4 regions of the Thiorhodococcus fuscus genome follow, and region 1 is predicted to be linked to each of the others. Evidence: predicted binding sites of a transcription regulator. Region 1 holds the regulator's gene; each other region holds the start of a gene.

Evidence for each region. Region 1 encodes sigma-54, which starts transcription at its own class of promoters, with help from an activator protein. Its sites were predicted from a motif close to TGGCANGNTNCNTGCTT; they were not measured.
Region 2: the regulator sigma-54 is predicted to act here: its motif matches at 1,392-1,408, upstream of ACFSJC_RS05055 (SIR2 family protein).
Region 3: the regulator sigma-54 is predicted to act here: its motif matches at 2,835-2,851, upstream of ACFSJC_RS11010 (TorF family putative porin).
Region 4: the regulator sigma-54 is predicted to act here: its motif matches at 1,175-1,191, upstream of nifB (nitrogenase cofactor biosynthesis protein NifB).

What each region holds. Positions count from the first base shown of each region.
Region 1 covers NZ_JBHUHX010000015.1:11,435-15,972, reverse strand. The annotation lists gene ACFSJC_RS06660 (PTS sugar transporter subunit IIA) at 1-26, opposite strand, end outside; gene hpf (ribosome hibernation-promoting factor, HPF/YfiA family) at 461-784, opposite strand; gene ACFSJC_RS06650 (RNA polymerase factor sigma-54) at 815-2,302, opposite strand; gene lptB (LPS export ABC transporter ATP-binding protein) at 2,573-3,298, opposite strand; gene lptA (lipopolysaccharide transport periplasmic protein LptA) at 3,323-3,844, opposite strand; gene lptC (LPS export ABC transporter periplasmic protein LptC) at 3,841-4,467, opposite strand; gene kdsC (3-deoxy-manno-octulosonate-8-phosphatase KdsC) at 4,464-4,538, opposite strand, start outside.
Region 2 covers NZ_JBHUHX010000009.1:112,313-116,850, reverse strand. The annotation lists gene ACFSJC_RS05060 (DEAD/DEAH box helicase) at 1-1,191, shown strand, start outside; gene ACFSJC_RS05055 (SIR2 family protein) at 1,447-2,334, shown strand; gene ACFSJC_RS05050 (bacteriohemerythrin) at 2,440-2,877, shown strand; gene draG (ADP-ribosyl-[dinitrogen reductase] hydrolase) at 2,831-3,826, opposite strand; gene ACFSJC_RS05040 (nitrogen fixation protein NifQ) at 3,804-4,385, opposite strand; gene ACFSJC_RS05035 (2Fe-2S iron-sulfur cluster-binding protein) at 4,388-4,538, opposite strand, start outside.
Region 3 covers NZ_JBHUHX010000024.1:83,612-88,149, reverse strand. The annotation lists gene ACFSJC_RS11025 (ATP-binding cassette domain-containing protein) at 1-651, opposite strand, end outside; gene ACFSJC_RS11020 (YifB family Mg chelatase-like AAA ATPase) at 748-2,268, opposite strand; gene ubiK (ubiquinone biosynthesis accessory factor UbiK) at 2,285-2,551, opposite strand; gene ACFSJC_RS11010 (TorF family putative porin) at 2,956-3,684, shown strand; gene ACFSJC_RS11005 (P-II family nitrogen regulator) at 3,760-4,098, shown strand; gene ACFSJC_RS11000 (ammonium transporter) at 4,180-4,538, shown strand, end outside.
Region 4 covers NZ_JBHUHX010000009.1:106,595-111,132, forward strand. The annotation lists gene ACFSJC_RS05005 (alkaline phosphatase) at 1-830, opposite strand, end outside; gene nifB (nitrogenase cofactor biosynthesis protein NifB) at 1,255-2,748, shown strand; gene ACFSJC_RS05015 (4Fe-4S dicluster domain-containing protein) at 2,763-3,041, shown strand; gene ACFSJC_RS05020 (ArsC/Spx/MgsR family protein) at 3,242-3,685, shown strand; gene ACFSJC_RS05025 (FprA family A-type flavoprotein) at 3,715-4,538, shown strand, end outside.

The sequences.
Region 1 (4,538 bases):
TCGCTGATCAGATCGGGGCTGAACATGGGGTCAACTCCTGTCAGGCACCGGCGCGTTTCACGGCGATCATGTCGCTTGGCGATGGTTGCCAGAGGCATCGCGGACAAGTGATTCTGGTCATGAGTCGTGGTTTCCTCGAAATCGGCCCGATGACGGGTGCATGGGATGACGGGTGCATCATATGTGCTCAGTCGCCATCGTCTCAATGAAAAACACCTCGAACGGCCTTCCTTGTGTCCGTTCGAGGTGTCGCGCGCCTCAGCGAGTCGGCGCAGCGGTCAGATCGATGCGTATCGGGATCTTAGGCGCTTTCGGTCAACGTTCATGCGACGACCTGGCGTGACGTCCGTCTTCGGTGTCGGGCGAGGGCGGGGCGGCGCTTGGCCATGCTCCCGCCGGCCCTCTTAGAGGACGAACGCCCATTCGGCGTCATTCGGTATGAACGTTTCCGGCCATCGCCTCATTCCTCCTCGGCGGCGGCGATCGGTGCACCAGGTCGGTGGCTGTTCTTCTTCTCCTTGTAGCGGATCACTTGTCGATCGAGCTTGTCGATGAGCCCGTCGATGGCTGCGTACATGTCTTCATGGGCGGAGTCGGCAAATACCTTGCCTCCATTGATATGGAGCGTCGCCTCCGCCTTTTGGGTGAGCTTTTCAACGCTGAGGACGACGTGGGCGTTGATGACGTGGTCGAAGTGTCGTTCGAGACGTTCGAATTTGCTGTCGACATAACCCTTCAGCGCTTCGGTTACGTCGATGTGGTGACCCGTCAGGTTAATCTGCATCATTTGACTCCTTAGGTTCAAACAGCCTGCTCATGCTAGGCGTTTGCGCTCGTTCGAGGGTGGGATACCCATTGCCTCGCGATATTTGGCGACTGTTCGGCGTGCGACCTTGATGCCCTGATCAGCGAGTTCCTGTGCGATTTTGCTGTCGCTCAAGGGCTTTCTGGCGGATTCCCCCGAGATCAGCTTGCGAATCAGGGCGCGGATCGCCGTGGATGAACACTCGCCGCCAGAAGCGGTGTTGACGTGCGATGAAAAGAAATACTTGAACTCGAATGTGCCTCGCGGTGTATGCATGTACTTCTGGGTGGTGACCCGGGATACGGTGGATTCGTGCAGTTCGAGCGCCTCGGCGATGTCGCGCAGAACCATCGGGCGCATGCCCTCGTCGCCGAGTTCGAAGAAGTCCTGTTGCATCTCCACGATCTTGGATCCCACGCGCAGAACCGTGTCGTTGCGGCTGGCCAGGCTCTTGATGAACCATCGTGCCTCCTGCAGATGGCTCTTGAGCGTGGTGCTGTCCGCGCTTTGATCCGAGCGCCTGATCAGTCGCGCGTAATCCGCGTTCACTCTCAGTTTCGGCGTCGACTCCGGATTGAGTTCGACGTGCCAGCGACCCTCCCCTTTACGGACGAAGATGTCGGGGACAACGTACTCCGGCGGCGCCTCTTCGATCAAGGTCCCCGGCTTCGGATTGAGTTGGCGGATGAGCGCGACCGCCTCCGCGATGCGCTCCTCCGGTTCCTTCAGCAGGCGGGCGAGCGCGCCGAGGTCCCTTCTGGGCAAATGCTCGAAACCCTCAGCGCAGACCCGAAGGGCCAGGTTGCGTGCAGGAACCTGGTCGGGCAACTGACGCAGCTGGATGATCAGGCATTCCTGGATGCTGCGTGCGCCGATGCCTGGCGGGTCGAGCGATTGGACGCGGTGGATCAGCGTCTCGACCTCCTCGACGCTGATATCCGGGTTGTCGATGGCGGCGAGCAGCTCATCGACGTCCGCGCGCAGATAGCCGGCCTGATCGATCGAGTCGATGACCGTCTGAGCGATCATGAAGTCGCGCTCGTTCAGACGGCTCAGATTCAGCTGCCAGGCGAGATGATCCTGCAGGCTTTGTGGGCGGCTCTGCTGGGCGAACGGATCGAAATCGGAGCTGTCGTCGCTGCCGTGCGAGGTCGGCGGCAGATAGCTGTCGAAGACGTCGGTCCACTGGGTGTCGACCGGCAGATCGTCCGGCATCTCGTTCGACTCGGCGCGGATCTCGCGATCCACGGCCAAGTCCTGCTCGCCGCGCTGGGGTTCCGCCTCGACCTGGCTCTGGTCGAGCCGCACGTCGCTCTGCTCACTGGCCGCGAAACGTTCGTTCTCATCGCCCTCTTCGAGCATGAGATTGGTTTCGAGTGCCTCTTGGATCTCCTTCTGGAGCTCGAGCGTCGAGAGTTGCAGCAGCTTGATCGCCTGCTGCAACTGGGGCGTCATGGTGAGGTGTTGGCTGAGGCGAAGCTGGATGGATTGCTTCATCGATCGCGTACGCGCCTTGAGGTGAACCGCTTGAGGTCTAAAGCAATAAGAGTGCCTGTTGCCATTCTAGCCCATTTCGGCGAAAAGAGCCGCCAGTCGCCGGAGGTTGGTTTGCGGCTTTGTTTTGTAAGACATTTCTGTCTTTCACTCGCCAGATATGGGGCGGGCGGTGCAGAACGCCATCCAGTCCATGATGGACCGGCGCTGGCGGCTGACGGCGTGAGGCTGGTGGCTATATGTCGGCTCATGGATGCTTCGTGAGGTCGCCGTTCACATCGAGAAGTCGGCGCCGAGATAGACGTCTCGAACCTGCTGGTTGGCGAGCAACTCGCGCGGCTGGCCCGAGGCGATTACGTTTCCATTACTGATGATGTAGCCTCGATCGCAGATATCGAGTGTCTCGCGGACATTGTGGTCCGTGATGAGGACGCCGATGCGCCGGTCCCGCAGATGGGAGACGATGGCCTTGATGTCGCCCACGGCGATGGGGTCGACGCCCGCAAAGGGTTCGTCGAGCAGCATGACGACCGGATCCACCGCGAGCGCGCGGGCGATTTCGAGCCGTCTCCGTTCTCCGCCCGAAAGGCTCAGGGCGAGCGAATCGCCGACATGCGCGATGCCCAGCTCTTCGAGCAGTCGCTCGCAGCGCTCCTCGCGCTCGGCGCGCTTGAGATCGCGTCGGGTCTCCAGGATGGCCAGGATGTTCTCGCGTGCCGATAGTTTGCGGAAGACCGAGGGCTCTTGCGCCAGATAGCTGAGTCCGGCGCGTGCGCGCGCATGCATCGGCATGCGGGTGATGTCGCGGTCGTTCAGCGAGATCCGGCCCTGGTCGGCCGTGATGAGCCCGACGATCAGGTAAAAGCAGGTCGTCTTGCCGGCACCGTTGGGTCCCAGCAGGCCGACGACCTCTCCTGGTTCGACCTCGACCGAGACGTCTTGCAGCACCTGCCGCCGACGGTAGTGTTTCTTCAGGTGTTCGGCGCGCAGTGCGGTCAAACGGGCCTCCTCATCGCAGGTGCCTTATTGCTTTTCGGGGGTGATGGTGATCTTGACCCGTCCCGAGCCTCCAGCGCGGAATTGGGCGTGGGCGCGATCGTAGATGATGCGCTCGCTGGTCAGTCGGTCCTCTCCCTGGATCAGCACGCCATCGCCGATCAGGACGAGCTCGTCCTTGTCGGCGTTGTATTCGATCCGTTTGGCGAATGCGTGCACCTCGCTCTGGTCGCCGTCGAGACGCTGTTTGTAGCGTGCCGGCTTGCCCAGCGCGATGATGAACTTGGGTTGGCGGTCCTCGCGATGGTAGACGGTCACATGGTCGGCCAGGAGCTGCATGCTGCCCTGGTCGACCTGGACGTTGCCGACATAGACGCTGGTGTTGTCGCTTTCGCGGACCTCGACGTCGTCGGCCTCGATCAGAATCGGCTGTTTGGCGTCATCCTTCAGCGCCCAGGCCTGTCCGGCGCTCATGACGGCGAGTGCGGCCAGGAATAGGTGTGCGATGGGCCTGGGTGCGCGGGTCTGGTCGGCTTTGAGGGTCGTCATGGGTGCGGATCCTGCTCGGGATCGGACTCGGGCGCGAGCCGGATGCGCGCGCGTCCATGGAAGGTGGTGCGGGTCGGTTCGTTATACCAGAGGCGCATTCCGTTCGCGGTCAGTGCGTCGCCATCGCTGTCGACCCGTACTTCGAGATCGGTTTCGGCCAATCCTTGCTCGCGCCAGATATCCAGACGTTCGGTCTCGAAATGCGCCGGGCGGCTTTCATCGTCGCTCGCTCGGTCCAGCTCGACGTTGCCCTCCAGGCGGATCTGATCGCCGTCCGCGTAGATGGTGCCTCGGTCGGCCTTGGCGTTCCAGGGTGGTCCCTTGGTCTGGTACAGCTCCAGGCGCGGCTGGTCCAGTTCGGAGATATTGTCCGTGGCGTAGTGCCGCAGCTCGGTCGCCTTCAGATGACGGATCGGCCGCCCGCTGTCGTTGGTCTCGACCGCCGAGAATCGATCGACGACATAGTCCGGCAGTCGGGGGCGCGTCCGGTGCGCGCCGACATCCCCGTCCGGTGTCTTGAGCTGCCACCAGGCGATGGCCCCGACGATCGCGAACAGGATCGCGAGCATCAGTTGCCGTCCGCTCCAGAAGGGGCGATCGAAATAGCCGAAATAGGCGCTCATCGATAGCGCGACATCATCTGCTCGAAGGTGCCCTGAGCATCCATGATCATTTCGCACACTTCGCGCGCCGC
Region 2 (4,538 bases), on a different contig from region 1:
CGCATCCTGGAGCTCGAGCCCTTCGACGGCATGCTGATCTTCGTGCGCACCAAGAATGCGACCACGGAGCTTTCGGATAAGCTCAAGGCGCAGGGCTTCGCGGCCGAGCCGCTCAATGGCGACATGAACCAGGAGATGCGCGAGCGCACGGTCGAGCGGCTCAAGCAGGGGCAGCTCGACATCCTGGTCGCGACCGATGTCGCCGCGCGCGGTCTGGACGTGGATCGCATCAGTCACGTGGTCAATTACGACATCCCCACCGATCCGGCGGCCTATGTGCATCGCATCGGTCGCACCGGGCGTGCCGGGCGCTCGGGGCGCGCCATCCTGCTGGTCGAGCCGCGCGAGCGCGGTTTGCTCAAGGCGATCGAGCGTACCATCCGGCGCAGTGTGCCGCCGATGGATCCGCCGTCCGCCGAGGCGCTCAGCGAGTCGCGCATCGATCGCTTCATCGCCGACGTGCGCAAGACGATGAACGAGCAGGACCTCGATTTCTTCTATCGATTGCTCTCCCGTATCGGTCAGGAGCAGGAAATCGAGATGATCGATGTGGCCGCCTCCCTGGCCTATCTCTATCAGCGCGAGCGTCCGCTGGACGTCAAGGAAGATCTGCCTCGGCCCCAGCGTCGAGAGTGGTCGGACGAGCGTCCGCGTCGCGGCGAGGGTCGCAATCAGTCGCGCGAGGGTCGTTCGCCGCGTCCGGAGCGTGGCCCGGGGCGGCGCGACAACGAGAACCTGGTCAGCTACCGCATCGAGGTCGGACATCAGCATGGGGCGACGCCGCGCGAGATCGTCGGCGCCATTGCCAACGAGTCGGGTCTGGAAGGCCGCTTCATCGGTCGCATCAACATCCAGAACGACCATTCGATCGTCGATCTCCCGGACGGGATGCCGCGCGAGGTCTTCAGTCATCTCAAGCGCGTCTTCGTCTGCGGTCAGGCGTTGCGCATCTCGGCCGCTGGAGCCACGAGCGAGGATTCCCCAGCGCGGCGCACCTGGGAGCCCCGTCAGGACGCGGGCGCGTCGCGCTTCAAGGGCGGCCCGGGTCAGGGCAAGCCGAAGACCTTCCGGCAGTCGGGCAATGTCCGTCGTCAAGCCGAGGGCGCTGGGCCGCGTAAATCCTTTGGTAGCAAGGACTCCAAGGGTTTCCGTGGCGATCACGGACCGGGCGGCCGCAAACCGCGCGATTGAGCTTGGCTGACCCGAGGGGTGCGTGCGGTCTGGAAGGCGACGGCTCTGTCGTCTTTGCGACAGTGCGTACCCCTTTGCACGAAATGCGTGGTCTCCCGCGCGATGCGTTTCGATCCAGGCATTGGATCGGCATCGGCGGAAGCCCGCAGCCGATTGAATCGGCACGATAAACGCCCGAACACACCTCGTTCTTCGTTTGATGGCAGATTTCTTGCTGAGCTTCAGTGATTCGTTAAGCTGCTCAGGGGTAAACCGATGGTGTCTGCACGACTTGAATCTCTCGCGAACGAGGTGGCTCGCGGCGAACTGGTTCCCTATCTGGGGGCCGGCGCTCTGACCGGCTCCGTGGATACGTCCACGGGCGAGCCCATTCCGGCCGATAGCGACAGTCTGATTCTGGCCATGAACAACGGTCGACCCATGTCCCCCCGTCTCATGTGGGAGTTCTCGCGCGCGGCCATGGATGTCGAACTCAAGCGTGGGCGTGGTGCCGTCCACCGTTTTCTCGAAGCGACCTATGCGACGCGTTCCTGGACGCGTGCGCCCCTGCACGATTGGTTGCGGTCGATTCGCCCTCGCTATCTGATCGACATCAACCGCGACCTGCAGCTGCAGGATTCCTATTCCGACGTGCCGCACACCCTGGTTAGGGGGATCGCCCGAACCGGCGGCACGGACTATCGGTTCCGAATCCATGCCTACGACGGGACGGTTTACCGCGAGGTGGCGCAGGAAGCGGTTGACCCGAGTCTGCCGATCCTGTTCAAGCCGATGGGCAGTCCGCGCCCGGACTCCACTTACATCGCGTCCGACGCCGACTATGTGGATTACATCACCGAACTGATGGGCGGCTTTGCCATTCCATCCTTCATCAAGGCCTATCGGCCGGGTAAGCGCTATCTCTTCCTCGGGCTGAGCCTCAACCGCGACACCGAGCGGATGGTGATGTCGGATATGATCTATGCGGCCGGCTCACCGGCGGGCTGGGCCTTGATTCCCAATCCTACCGACAAGGAACGCCGTTTCTGTGCGACCAAGGATGTGGAGATCATCGAGGCCGATATCCCGGATTTCCTGGCGGCGGCCGGAACGCTGGACCCGATGGGCGAGCTGATTCCTGTCGCGCATGAGAGCGGCTGCTGATCCGTGTCCGGTGACCGGATGACATAGCGGAGGGACGAATCATCGGCGGGCCGATTCGGACCTCGGACCGATACCCAGGCTCGTCGATTTGGCCAAGGAGGATTCATGGCCCTGATCGAGGATTTCGAGGCACGCTTTCTGTTGGGCATGCCCGCCATGGACCGGAACCACCGTGAGTTCGTCGATCTTCTCAACCGCATGGACGGTGCGTCGAACGCGAGCTTCGCCGATCTCTTCGGTGAGATGGTGCTTCACACCCACGCCCACTTCGCAGCGGAGGAGGCGATGATGCGCGAGACGGCCTTCGGCCCGATCGCCGAGCATCGCGCCGATCATCAACGCGTCCTCGGCGACCTGGAGCGGTTCGCACGGCAGGTGCGGCGCGGGCAGGTCGCCATGGCGCGTGCCTATGTGATCGAGCAGATGCCGGACTGGTTCGCCCAGCACGCACTTACGATGGACAGCGCCCTGGCGGCCCATCTGTGGCGTGATGCGCTCAGGAAGGGGCGGCTTGCTGAGTGCTCGTCCGCTCGCCAGGCTTGAGGCTCAGCCTCAGATTCCCGCCCTGGTGCGGGGATGCCCGCACCAGGGCCAGAGCCTGCGCTCGGCAGGCCTTGGCCGTCTCCTTGTCCAGCGTGTTCATCCAGCGCTTGGGGATTGCCTCGGGACCGTAGAGCGCGCCCGCGATCATGCCCAGGATCGCCCCCGTGGTGTCTGCGTCGCCTCCTCGATTGACCACATCCACCAGCGCCGATTCGAATGAGTCGGTCTGCAACAGCGACTGGATGACGGCTTGAAGGGTTTCGACGATATAGCCGCCGGGATTCTCGGTGCGTTTGCGGTCGTAGCGGAAATGGGCGTCGGCGTCGACGAGTTGTTTGGCGAGCGTCGCCAGATCGATGACGGTTCCGCCCAGCAGGGCGGTCTGGACCATGCGGATCACGGCGAACGTACCGAGATCGGACAAGGCGTTGTGATGGGTGATGTGGGCCTGGAGGCGGTTGGCCGTGTCGACCTCGTCGGGCGTCGCGCCCAGGGTGTAGAGCGCGATCGGCAGGGCGCGCATGCAGGCGCCATTGCCGGCGTCGTACTCGTTCTCCGGGACTTGGGTCTGTCCGGTGCGCCGATAGAGACTGATGCCGCGCCGGACCGTGTGTCCGATGTCGACCGGTTTGGTGCGCATCCAGTCGCTGAAGGACTCGGCGATGGCGACGGCATCCAGGCCGCCTGCGGCGAGCAGGCTTCGGCCCAGCGCCAGGTTCATCTCGGTGTCGTCCGTTACCCGTCCCTTGCGCAGACGCAGCCAGCCGCCGCCGATGATGTCGCGGTGCTCGCCGTACTGATCCCGGATCTCGCGCGGGGTGAGGAATTCGACGGTCGCGCCCAGGGCGTCGCCGACGGCCATGCCCAGATAGGCGCCGATGGCGCGTTGCTGTAGCCGGTCGCTTTGGCCTTGGATGGGCGAAGAGTCAGTCGGATTCGAAACAAACATGGTAGTCGACGCAGACCTCGCAGGACGGGGAGCGGCAGACATAGATGCCCTCGGCCTCGCACAACTGCTTGTAGAGGAAGCGCTTCCACTTCATGTCCTTGGTGTTGCGCTCGGCCAGGGTCGGGAAGTTTCTGTTCATCAGGGCGGTCAGCTCGGGACGTTCCCAGAGCCCGAGATCCTGCCACAGATGGTCGCTGGCCATGCAGCCGGCGGCGACGACGCTGGCCATCCAGACCTCGGAGAGGGTGCGGTTGGCGCGATGCGTCAGCATGAGTTCGATCAGTTCATCGCGCTCGTCCTGGCGCGCGTCGGTCAGAGGTTGGCCCGAGTCGATGGCGCTGAGCACGTCGGGCGAGACGCCCGGGAAATGATGGGCCATGAGATTGCGAAAATCGCCCAGATCCAGCCCCAGCCAGGCGGGGAGCGCACCGCCACCGGCGGCGCGCGTTGCGATCATCGCCGCGAAGGCTCGATCATTGCCGTCCCCGGCCGCACGCACCATCAATCGGGCGAAGACGCGATCGGCTTCCCGCGTCAGGTCGTAGGCCAGGGTCGACATGATCAGTACTCCACGAGGATGTCTTCGTCGCGAACGATCATCTGGCAGGCCAGACGCCATTCGCTGGGCATGTCATCGAGCGCCAGGCGTTCGATGTCTTCCTTGGTCAGTTTGCCTAGGTGGCGCAGAACGGTCTGCTCCTTGTCGGTCAGA
Region 3 (4,538 bases), on a different contig from region 1:
GAGGATGTGGCTGGCGACGGCGTCCAGGAAGTCGCGGTCGTGCGAGATGAGCACGAGCGTGCCTGGGTAGGACTTGAGCCAGCCTTCGAGCCAGATGACCGCGTCCAGGTCCAGATGGTTGGTCGGCTCGTCGAGCAGCAGCAGATCGGAGCGACACATGAGGGTGCGCGCCAGTGCTAGGCGCATCCGCCATCCGCCCGAGTAGCTGTTGACCGCCCGACGTTCGTCGCCCGGCGCGAAGCCCAGTCCGTGCAGCAGGCGGGCGGCGCGGCTTTCGGCATCGTAGCCGCCGATGGACTCGAAGCGGCCGAGCAGCTCGCCGTGACGGAGTCCGTCCCCGGCGGCATCGGCCGCCGCCAGGTCGCGCTCGATCTCACGTAGCTCGCGATCGCCGTCCAGCACGAAATCGATCGCCGAGCGATCGGTGTCTGGTGTGTGCTGGGCGACGTGAGCGATCTCCCAGCCCGCAGGGATGGAAACCTCACCGGTATCCGCGTGCAGGTTGCCGAGGAGTAGGGCGAAGAGGCTCGATTTGCCGCAGCCGTTCGATCCCACCAGACCGACCTTTTGGCCGGGATAGATGGTGACCGAGGCACTCTCCAGCAGGAGATTGGGGCCGCGACGGAAGCTCAGATCTTGGAGTTGAAGCATGATGATCTGCTGGGTGGTGCGGTGCTGAACCGCAACGTTTGCACGAAAAGGGTTGGGGTACCGGGGGCTGAGGTGTTGCGCGCGTGGAGCGGTTCCTCAGTCGGTGGATGCACCGCGATCCAGCCTTCGATAGCCGATTGCCTCGCCGAGGTGCACTGACGTGATGGCCGGTGCACCCTGCAGGTCGGCAATGGTGCGCGCGACCTTGAGGATTCGATGATAAGCCCGCGCGGATAGCGCGAGACGCGTCAGCGCCTGTTCCATCAGTCGTTGGCAGGTGTCGTCCAAGACGCAGTCGCGCTCGATCTCGCGCGGTGTCAGCAGTGCGTTCGATCGGCCCGCGCGGGCGATCTGACGCGCGCGTGCGGCGGCGACACGCCGGCGCACGAGGGCCGAGTCCTCCGGTTCGACCGGAGCCGATCCGGTCAGATGGGAAATCTCCAGGCGCGGGACTTCCACATGCATGTCGATCCGGTCGAGCAAGGGGCCAGAGATACGCGCCCGATAGCGCGCGATCTGTTCCTTCGAGCAGCGACAGCGTCCGGTCCGATCCCCGAGATAGCCGCACGGACAGGGATTCATGGCGGCCACCAGTTGGAACTGGGCTGGAAAGCGCGCCTGGCGTGCCGCGCGCGCGATGTCGATCGACCCCGACTCCAGCGGTTGGCGAAGCACCTCCAGCACCTTGCGGTCGAACTCGGGCAGCTCGTCGAGAAAGAGCACGCCATGATGCGCAAGCGATATCTCGCCCGGACGCGGATTGCTGCCTCCACCGACCAGAGCGACGCCGGATGCCGTGTGGTGCGGCGATCGAAAGGGTCGCCGATTCCAGTCGACCGGGTCGAACGGCGCGCGGTCGCTGACCGAGCGGATGGCGGCCGTTTCCAGCGCCTCGGACTCGGTGAGCGGCGGTAACAGCCCCGGCAATCGGTTGGCCAGCATCGACTTGCCCGATCCCGGCGGTCCCAGCATCAGTAGGTGATGCTGTCCTGCCGCTGCGACCTCCAGGGCGCGTTTGGCCTGTTCCTGTCCGCGCACCTCGGCGAGATCCGGATAGCCTGGGCCGCCGCTGGGTGCGGTCTCGGATCGATAGGTTGCGAGCAGCTGGCCATTGTTGAGATGTTCGCAGACCTCCAGCAGATGGCGTGCCGGACGCAGGGTCAGTCCGTCGACGAGCGCCGCCTCGGCCGCGTTGGCGAGCGGCAGGACGAGTTCGCGTCCCGCATCCCGTGCCGCGAGGGCGGCCGGGAGTACACCCGCGATGGGGCGCAGCTCGCCCGAGAGGGCCAACTCGCCGACGAACTCATGTCGGTCGAGCGCGTTCGCGGCGATCTGTCCCGATGCGCCGAGGATGCCAAGCGCGATCGGCAGATCGAACCGTCCCCCCTCCTTCGGCAGATCGGCTGGGGCCAGATTGATGGTCACGCGACCATCGGGAAACTGGAACCGTCCGTTGAGCAGCGCGCCGCGCACGCGGTCCTTGCTCTCCTTCACCGCCAGCTCGGGCAGGCCGACCATCGACAGCGACGGCAGGCCGTGCGTGAGGTGGACCTCGACCGTTACCTGGGGCGCGTGGATGCCGACCCGCGCGCGGCTATGGAGGACGCAGAGGGCCAAGTCGCCCGGCGTGCCGTCAGTGGCTGTCCGGCCGGTTGGCCGCGAGCGTTTGCTCGAGCGCGGCCACCTGGGCCTCCAGCTTGGAGATCTTGGCGCGCGACCGGGCCAGCACGGCGGTCTGGACGTCGAATTCCTCGCGCGTCACCAGGTCCAGTCGTGCGAGTCCTGACTCGACCGAGGTGCGGACGTTGCGATTGATATCTTCGTGCAACATCTGTAGCCCTTTCGGCATGGCCGAGGACAGGCGCTGGACCAGGTCCTCGATGTGTTTTGGATCCAACATGGGAATGACCTCTCCGGGGGCCGATAAGGCCCGTGAATGGATTCTGAGTGATTTCCGTCCAGGGCGCGTGCGATCGGGACTGCCTGAGCGCTCGTCGCCCTGTGCGAGGGGATGGCGTCCATTATAGGGACCCGAGGTTGCGGCGTCTGCGCCTAGAGATTCGCCTCTTTTTGGTGCTCGGTTGAGGCTGGTTATGCCTCGATGCATTGTTTTGGTGCGTTCGACTGTTGTGACTTTGGTACAGGAGGTCGAAAACGTCGCGTCTCCACCAACAAGATGCTTCTGGCATGTTACCTGCAATCGACGGCATTACGACATCAGGGGCAGCCGGGTATTTTCCGGGCTCTGGCTTGCCTTCCCGACATCCTCGAACGCTGCCCGGATCATCGATAGAGGTAGACTCCATGAACGCAAATCGTATCCGCGCCACCGCTGTCATCGGTGCGTTGGCCATGAGCGCCGGCGCTTTCCAGGTCGCTCAGGCCGAGGATCCCAACTCGGTCAGCGCAAACATCGGCGTGGTCAGCAACTACATCTGGCGTGGCCAGACCCAGACCGACAATCAGGCGGCGGTCCAGGGCGGGCTCGACTATGCGCATGTCAGCGGTTTCTCGGCCGGGACCTGGGTGTCCAACGTCGATTTCGGCGACGGCGATGAGACCAACTACGAGCTCGATCTGTACACCGGCTTCGGCGGCGCCATCAACGATGACCTGAGCTATGCGCTCAATCTCATCTACTACGCCTATCCGGACGCTCGCGATTCCGACTTCGCCGAAGTCGGTGCCAGCGGCACCTTCAAGTGGATCACTGCGGGTCTCTCGTACACCTTCTACGGCCAGGCCGACGACGCCAGCGGCGTGCGCGACGACGAGGCCAACTATATCGAAGGCGACCTCTACTACCACATCAGCGCTGATGTGGAACTGCCGTATCAGCTTGCCCTCAACGTTCGCGGCGGCTACTACGACTTCAAGTACAACGACGGTGGCAACGACTACGCCCACTGGGGTGCTTCCATCAGCCGTGACGCTGGCGATTTCGGCACCTTCAGCCTGAACTACGACCAGATCGGCCGTGACACCTACGACGAGGATCCGAAGTTCTGGGTTGGCTGGAACAAGGAATTCTGATCAGGGCGCACCCGCGCGATTCGAAATCAGGCCAGGGGGATGCTCGATCCTGGTCCAACTAGGAGCTAACACGCAATGAAATTGGTTGCAGCCGTCATCAAACCCTTCAAGCTCGACGACGTGCGAGAGGCGCTCGGAGATATCGGCGTCTCCGGCATCACCGTCATCGAGGTCAAAGGTTTCGGTCGACAGAAAGGTCATACCGAACTCTATCGCGGCGCCGAATATGTCGTGGATTTCCTTCCGAAGATCAAGGTCGAGATCGCTGTCGACGATTCCATGGTCGACAAGGTCATCGAGGCCATTAGCACCGCTGCCCGTACCGGCAAGATCGGTGACGGCAAGATCTTCGTGTTCGACCTGAATCAGGTCATCCGCATTCGGACCGGCGAGACCGGCTCCGATGCGCTCTGATACGGATTGGGAGACGTAACGGTGAAATCGAATCGCAACCTGAGCCTCGCAAAGCCGCTGTCCGCCGTTTTGCTGACCTTCATGCCACTGTTGGCCTTCGCCCAGGACGAGCCGGCGCTGAGCAGTGGCGACACCGCATGGATGTTGACCGCGACCGCCCTGGTGCTCTTCATGACCATCCCGGGTCTTTCGCTCTTCTACGCCGGTCTGGTGCGCTCCAAGAACGTGCTGTCCGTGCTCATGCAGTGCTTCGCCATCACCTGCATGATGAGCATCCTCTGGGCGGTCTACGCCTATAGCATGGCCTTCACCGACGGCGGTTCCATGAACGCCTGGGTCGGCAGTCTGGAGAAGATGTTCCTCTCCGGCGTCACGGTCGACGCCATGTCCGGGACCATCCCCGAGTCGGTCTTCATGACCTTTCAGATGACCTTCGCGGT
Region 4 (4,538 bases), on a different contig from region 1:
ATGATGAAGAAGCCGCGATTGTTCTTCGCGTAGAGGTTTTCGATCGCGACCTCGGTCATTTCGGCCAGCGAGAGATTGGTCGCCGGACGATCGATCGCGTAGGGCATGGCGGAGGAGTTGTCCAGGGTCTCGTTGATGGCGACGACCTTCTCCGGGGCACCACGACCCTTCAGCGCCAGGATGGACTCGCGATCGTTGACCACGGTGTAGCCGTTGGCGGTCAGCAGATCCCAGATGTTGTTCTCGGAGTCTCCGCTTCGAGCGGCACCGGTCGGGGCGACAAGGCCGCCGCCACCGAAGAAGTCGTAACCGGACTCGGCGAGCTGGGTCTCGATCTGGTTCATGTAGCCACGGCTAGTCACGCTCGCGTAGTAGGCGGCCGGGGTGGCGTGATCCAGCGAGACGCTGGTGAGGATACCGACATTGCGGCCATGCTCGTGGGCGAGCTGGGCGACGCTCTTGTAGCTGGTGGTCAGGGTCTCGTCCATGCCGAGGACACCACTCTTGGTCTTGATACCGGTCGCGAAGGCGGTACCGGCCGAGGCCGAGTCGGTCATGAGCGCACCGGCGTCATAGGTAGTCTGCATGCCCTGGACGGGCAGCTTGGTCATGTTCAGGCGATTGTCGGGGTTGAGCAGATCGACCGCCTTGGTCGCCGAACCGCCGTTCTTGGTGGTCAGATAGGCCTCGGTCGCCTGGATCTGGCCGCTCGCCATGCCGTCGCCAAGGAAAAAGAAAACATACTTCGCCAATGGTGCAGCGTCGGCCAAGCTGGCGGAGCAAAGCGCCGCCACGGCCAATAGCCGGGAAATCGAATGTGTCGGGGTCATTTGCTCAACTCCTGCAAATAGAGATGGGCACCGCCCCGAAAACCGGGGCGGCGAAAAAATCGAGGGGAAATCCCAAGCGGTCCCCCTTGGTTTGACGCAGGAAATCTAACGAATAACCATTTCGACAGTGTGACAATTGGATGAAGCTGTTGCCCAACCGCCGTCACTGACGGCACGGCCTCACCGACCGAAAGCGCCCGCCGACCACCCGTTCGACAGGGATGTCGTCAGCTGTTCCGATTCTCACAAGCGCTCGCCCAGAGACCTGTCGTAATCCTCACAACGTGGAAAAACGGCACAGAATAAATTTATTAAAATCAATCTCATAATAAATTTCATCACGCAGGCATGACAATTGCTTTCACCTGGATCAGATTCTTCGATCCACTGGGGCGGGCGCCCCCGATTCTCTGGAGGCAGCGTGATGGAGTTGAAGGTAAAGAGCCAGGGCGGTTGCGCATCGAGCGGCTGCGGCAGCAGCACGGACCGACTCGCCCATCTGCCGGAGGCGATCCGCGCAAAGGTCAACAACCATCCCTGTTTCTCCGAGGATGCGCACCATCACTATGCGCGGATGCACGTCGCCGTGGCGCCGGCCTGCAATATCCAGTGCCACTACTGCAACCGTAAGTACGACTGCTCCAACGAATCCCGCCCCGGCGTGGTCTCCGAGGTCTTGAGCCCGGACCAGGCAGTGAAGAAGGTGCTGGCTGTCGCGGCCAACATTCCACAGATGACGGTGCTCGGCATCGCCGGCCCCGGCGATCCGCTGGCCAACCCGGAGCGCACACTGGAGACCTTCCGCCAGCTCTCCGAGAAGGCCCCGGACATCCGTCTCTGCGTCTCGACCAACGGCCTGGCCCTGCCCGAGTTGGTCGACGAGATCTGCAAGCACAACATCGAACACGTCACCATCACCATCAACTGCGTGGACCCGGACGTCGGGGCCAAGATCTATCCCTGGATCTTCTGGAACAACCGCCGCATCAAGGGCCGGAAGGCCGCCGAGATCCTGATCGCACAGCAGCAGAAGGGTCTGGAGATGCTGGTCGAGCGCGGCGTGCTGGTGAAGGTCAACTCGGTGCTCATCCCCGGCGTGAACGACGCGCATCTCAAGGAGGTCAGCCGCGTCGTCAAGGCGAAGGGCGCCTTCCTGCACAACGTGATGCCCCTGATCGCCGAGCCCGAGCACGGCACCTTCTACGGCCTCATGGGCCAGCGCGGCCCGACCAACGAGGAGCTTCAGACCCTACAGGACGCCTGCGCCGGCGATATGGCCATGATGCGCCACTGCCGCCAATGTCGCGCCGATGCGGTCGGCATGCTCGGCGAGGATCGGGGACACGAGTTCACCCTCGACAAGATCGAAACCATGGAGATCGACTACGCCGCAGCCATGACCCGCCGCGCCCAGGTCCATGCCGAGATCGAGGCCAATCGGGCGGCCCAACGCCAGCAGAGCGGCGAGGTCTTCGTCTCGCTCGCCTCGCTCAAGCGACCGGCCCCCAAGAAGACCGAAACGCGTCCGGTGCTGATGGCGGTCGCCACCACCGGCGGCGGTGTCGTCAATCAGCATTTCGGCCATGCCCGCGAGTTCCTCGTCTACGAGGCATCGAGCACGGACGTGCGTTTCATCGGGGTCCGTAAGGTCGATCTCTACTGCTCCGGCGGCGATACCTGCGGGGACGCGGAGACCACGCTGCAAAAAACCATTCGCACGCTGTCGGGCTGCGAGGTCGTGCTCTGTTCCAAGATCGGCTATGAGCCCTGGGGCATGCTGGAGGCCGCAGGCATCACCCCGAACGGCGAGCACGCGATCGAGCCGATCGAAGAGGCCGTCGCCACGGTCTATCGCGAGATGCTCGAATCGGGCCGCCTCGACAGCGCGCCCGCCCCCGAACAACGCATGTCGGCCTGAGAGGAAACGCGACAATGGCACTGACAATCATCGAAAGCTGCGTCAATTGCTGGGCCTGCGAGCCCCTGTGTCCGAGCAAGGCTATCGTCGCGGCCAAACCGCACTTCCTGATCGACGCCAAGAAGTGCAGCGAATGCGACGGCGATTTCGCCGAGCCTCAATGCGCAAGCATCTGTCCGATCGAGGGGGCGATTCTCGACGCGGCTGGACGCGCGGTAAATCCGCCAGGCTCCTTGACCGGAATCCCACCCGAACGCCTGGCGGCGACCCAGGCCGAAATCCGCGCCCGCTGATCCAGGGCGCGAACTCGAAACACCATCGATTGCGTAGCGGGATTGCGTTGAACGCCACACAGAATCGCGTTGTGTCGCATTCAGGTCGAACGGACGACCGGCATCGGACGGCCGAACTCGGCGATCCGAATCATGACGAGCGCCGCGCCGCATCCAGGTGGAGGGCTCATCGAACAGACTGACAAGAGGAGAAGGGCAACGTGAGCAGGTCCGTGATCTTCTACGAGAAGCCGGGATGCATCTCCAACGCCAAGCAGAAATCACTGCTGAAGTCGCTCGGCCACCGCCTGAGCGTGCGCAATCTGCTGACCGAGTCCTGGACGGCGGAGCGGCTGCGTCCCTTTTTCGGCGAGCGTCCGGTACGCGACTGGTTCAATCCGACCGCGCCCCGCATCAAGGCGGGCGAGGTCGAGCCGGGTGCGCTCGATGCGGCGACCGCCCTATCCCTGATGATTGCCGATCCGCTACTGATCCGCCGTCCCCTGATCGAGTGCGACCTCGGGGTAAGCTGCGGTTTCGACGCGGATCCCCTGCTCGATGCCTTGGGCGTGCAACTGACCGAGGGCCAGGACCTGCAGTCCTGCTCGCAGACGGGGCCGGATCCCCATTGCGATCTGCCGAGCGCCGAGGCGGATCTACGATGACGCACCTTCCGCCGACTTCCCGAAACGGCATGGCCGAGGCGACCGAGGCGGTCGAGATCCGGCCCGGTCTGCATTGGATCGGTGCGCTCGATCCGGGACTGCGCACCTTCGACATCATCCTGCGCACGGCCAACGGTACCACCTACAACGCCTATCTGGTGCGCGGGAGCGATGGGGTCGCCGTCATCGATACCGTCAAGGCGGAGTTCGCCGACGACTTCTTCGCCCGGCTGGAATCGGTCGCCCGTTACGACGAGATCAAGGTCATCGTGCTCAATCATCTTGAGCCGGACCACACGGGCGCGCTGCCCGAACTCATGCGTCGCGCACCCCAGGCGCGGCTCCATATCTCGGTCCGCGCGCCGGCCATGCTCAAGGCGCTGCTCAAGCCGAGCGAGGAGCATCCGCTCGAATACCAGACCGTCGACACCGGAGACGAGGTCTCGCTCGGCGACCGCACGCTGCGCTTCCTGCATACGCCCTTTCTGCATTGGCCGGATACCCAATGCACCTATCTGGTCGAGGAAGCGACGCTCTTCTCCGGGGACATTTTCGGCTGTCATCACTGCGACAGCCGCATGTTCAACGAGCAGTGCGGGGACTTCCGTTTCTCGTTCGATTACTACTACGCGCACATCATGCGACCGTTCAAGACGCACGTGATGGACGCCCTCAAGCTGATCGAACCACTGCCGCTCAAGATCATCGCGCCGACCCACGGCCCCATTCTGCGCGACCGGCCCAGACGCTATCTGACCCGGTATCGCGAACTCTCGACATCGACCTTCGCCGAGCGGATCGGCAACGAGGACCCGACGCTGGTCGTCTTCTATATGAGCTCCTACGGCAACAC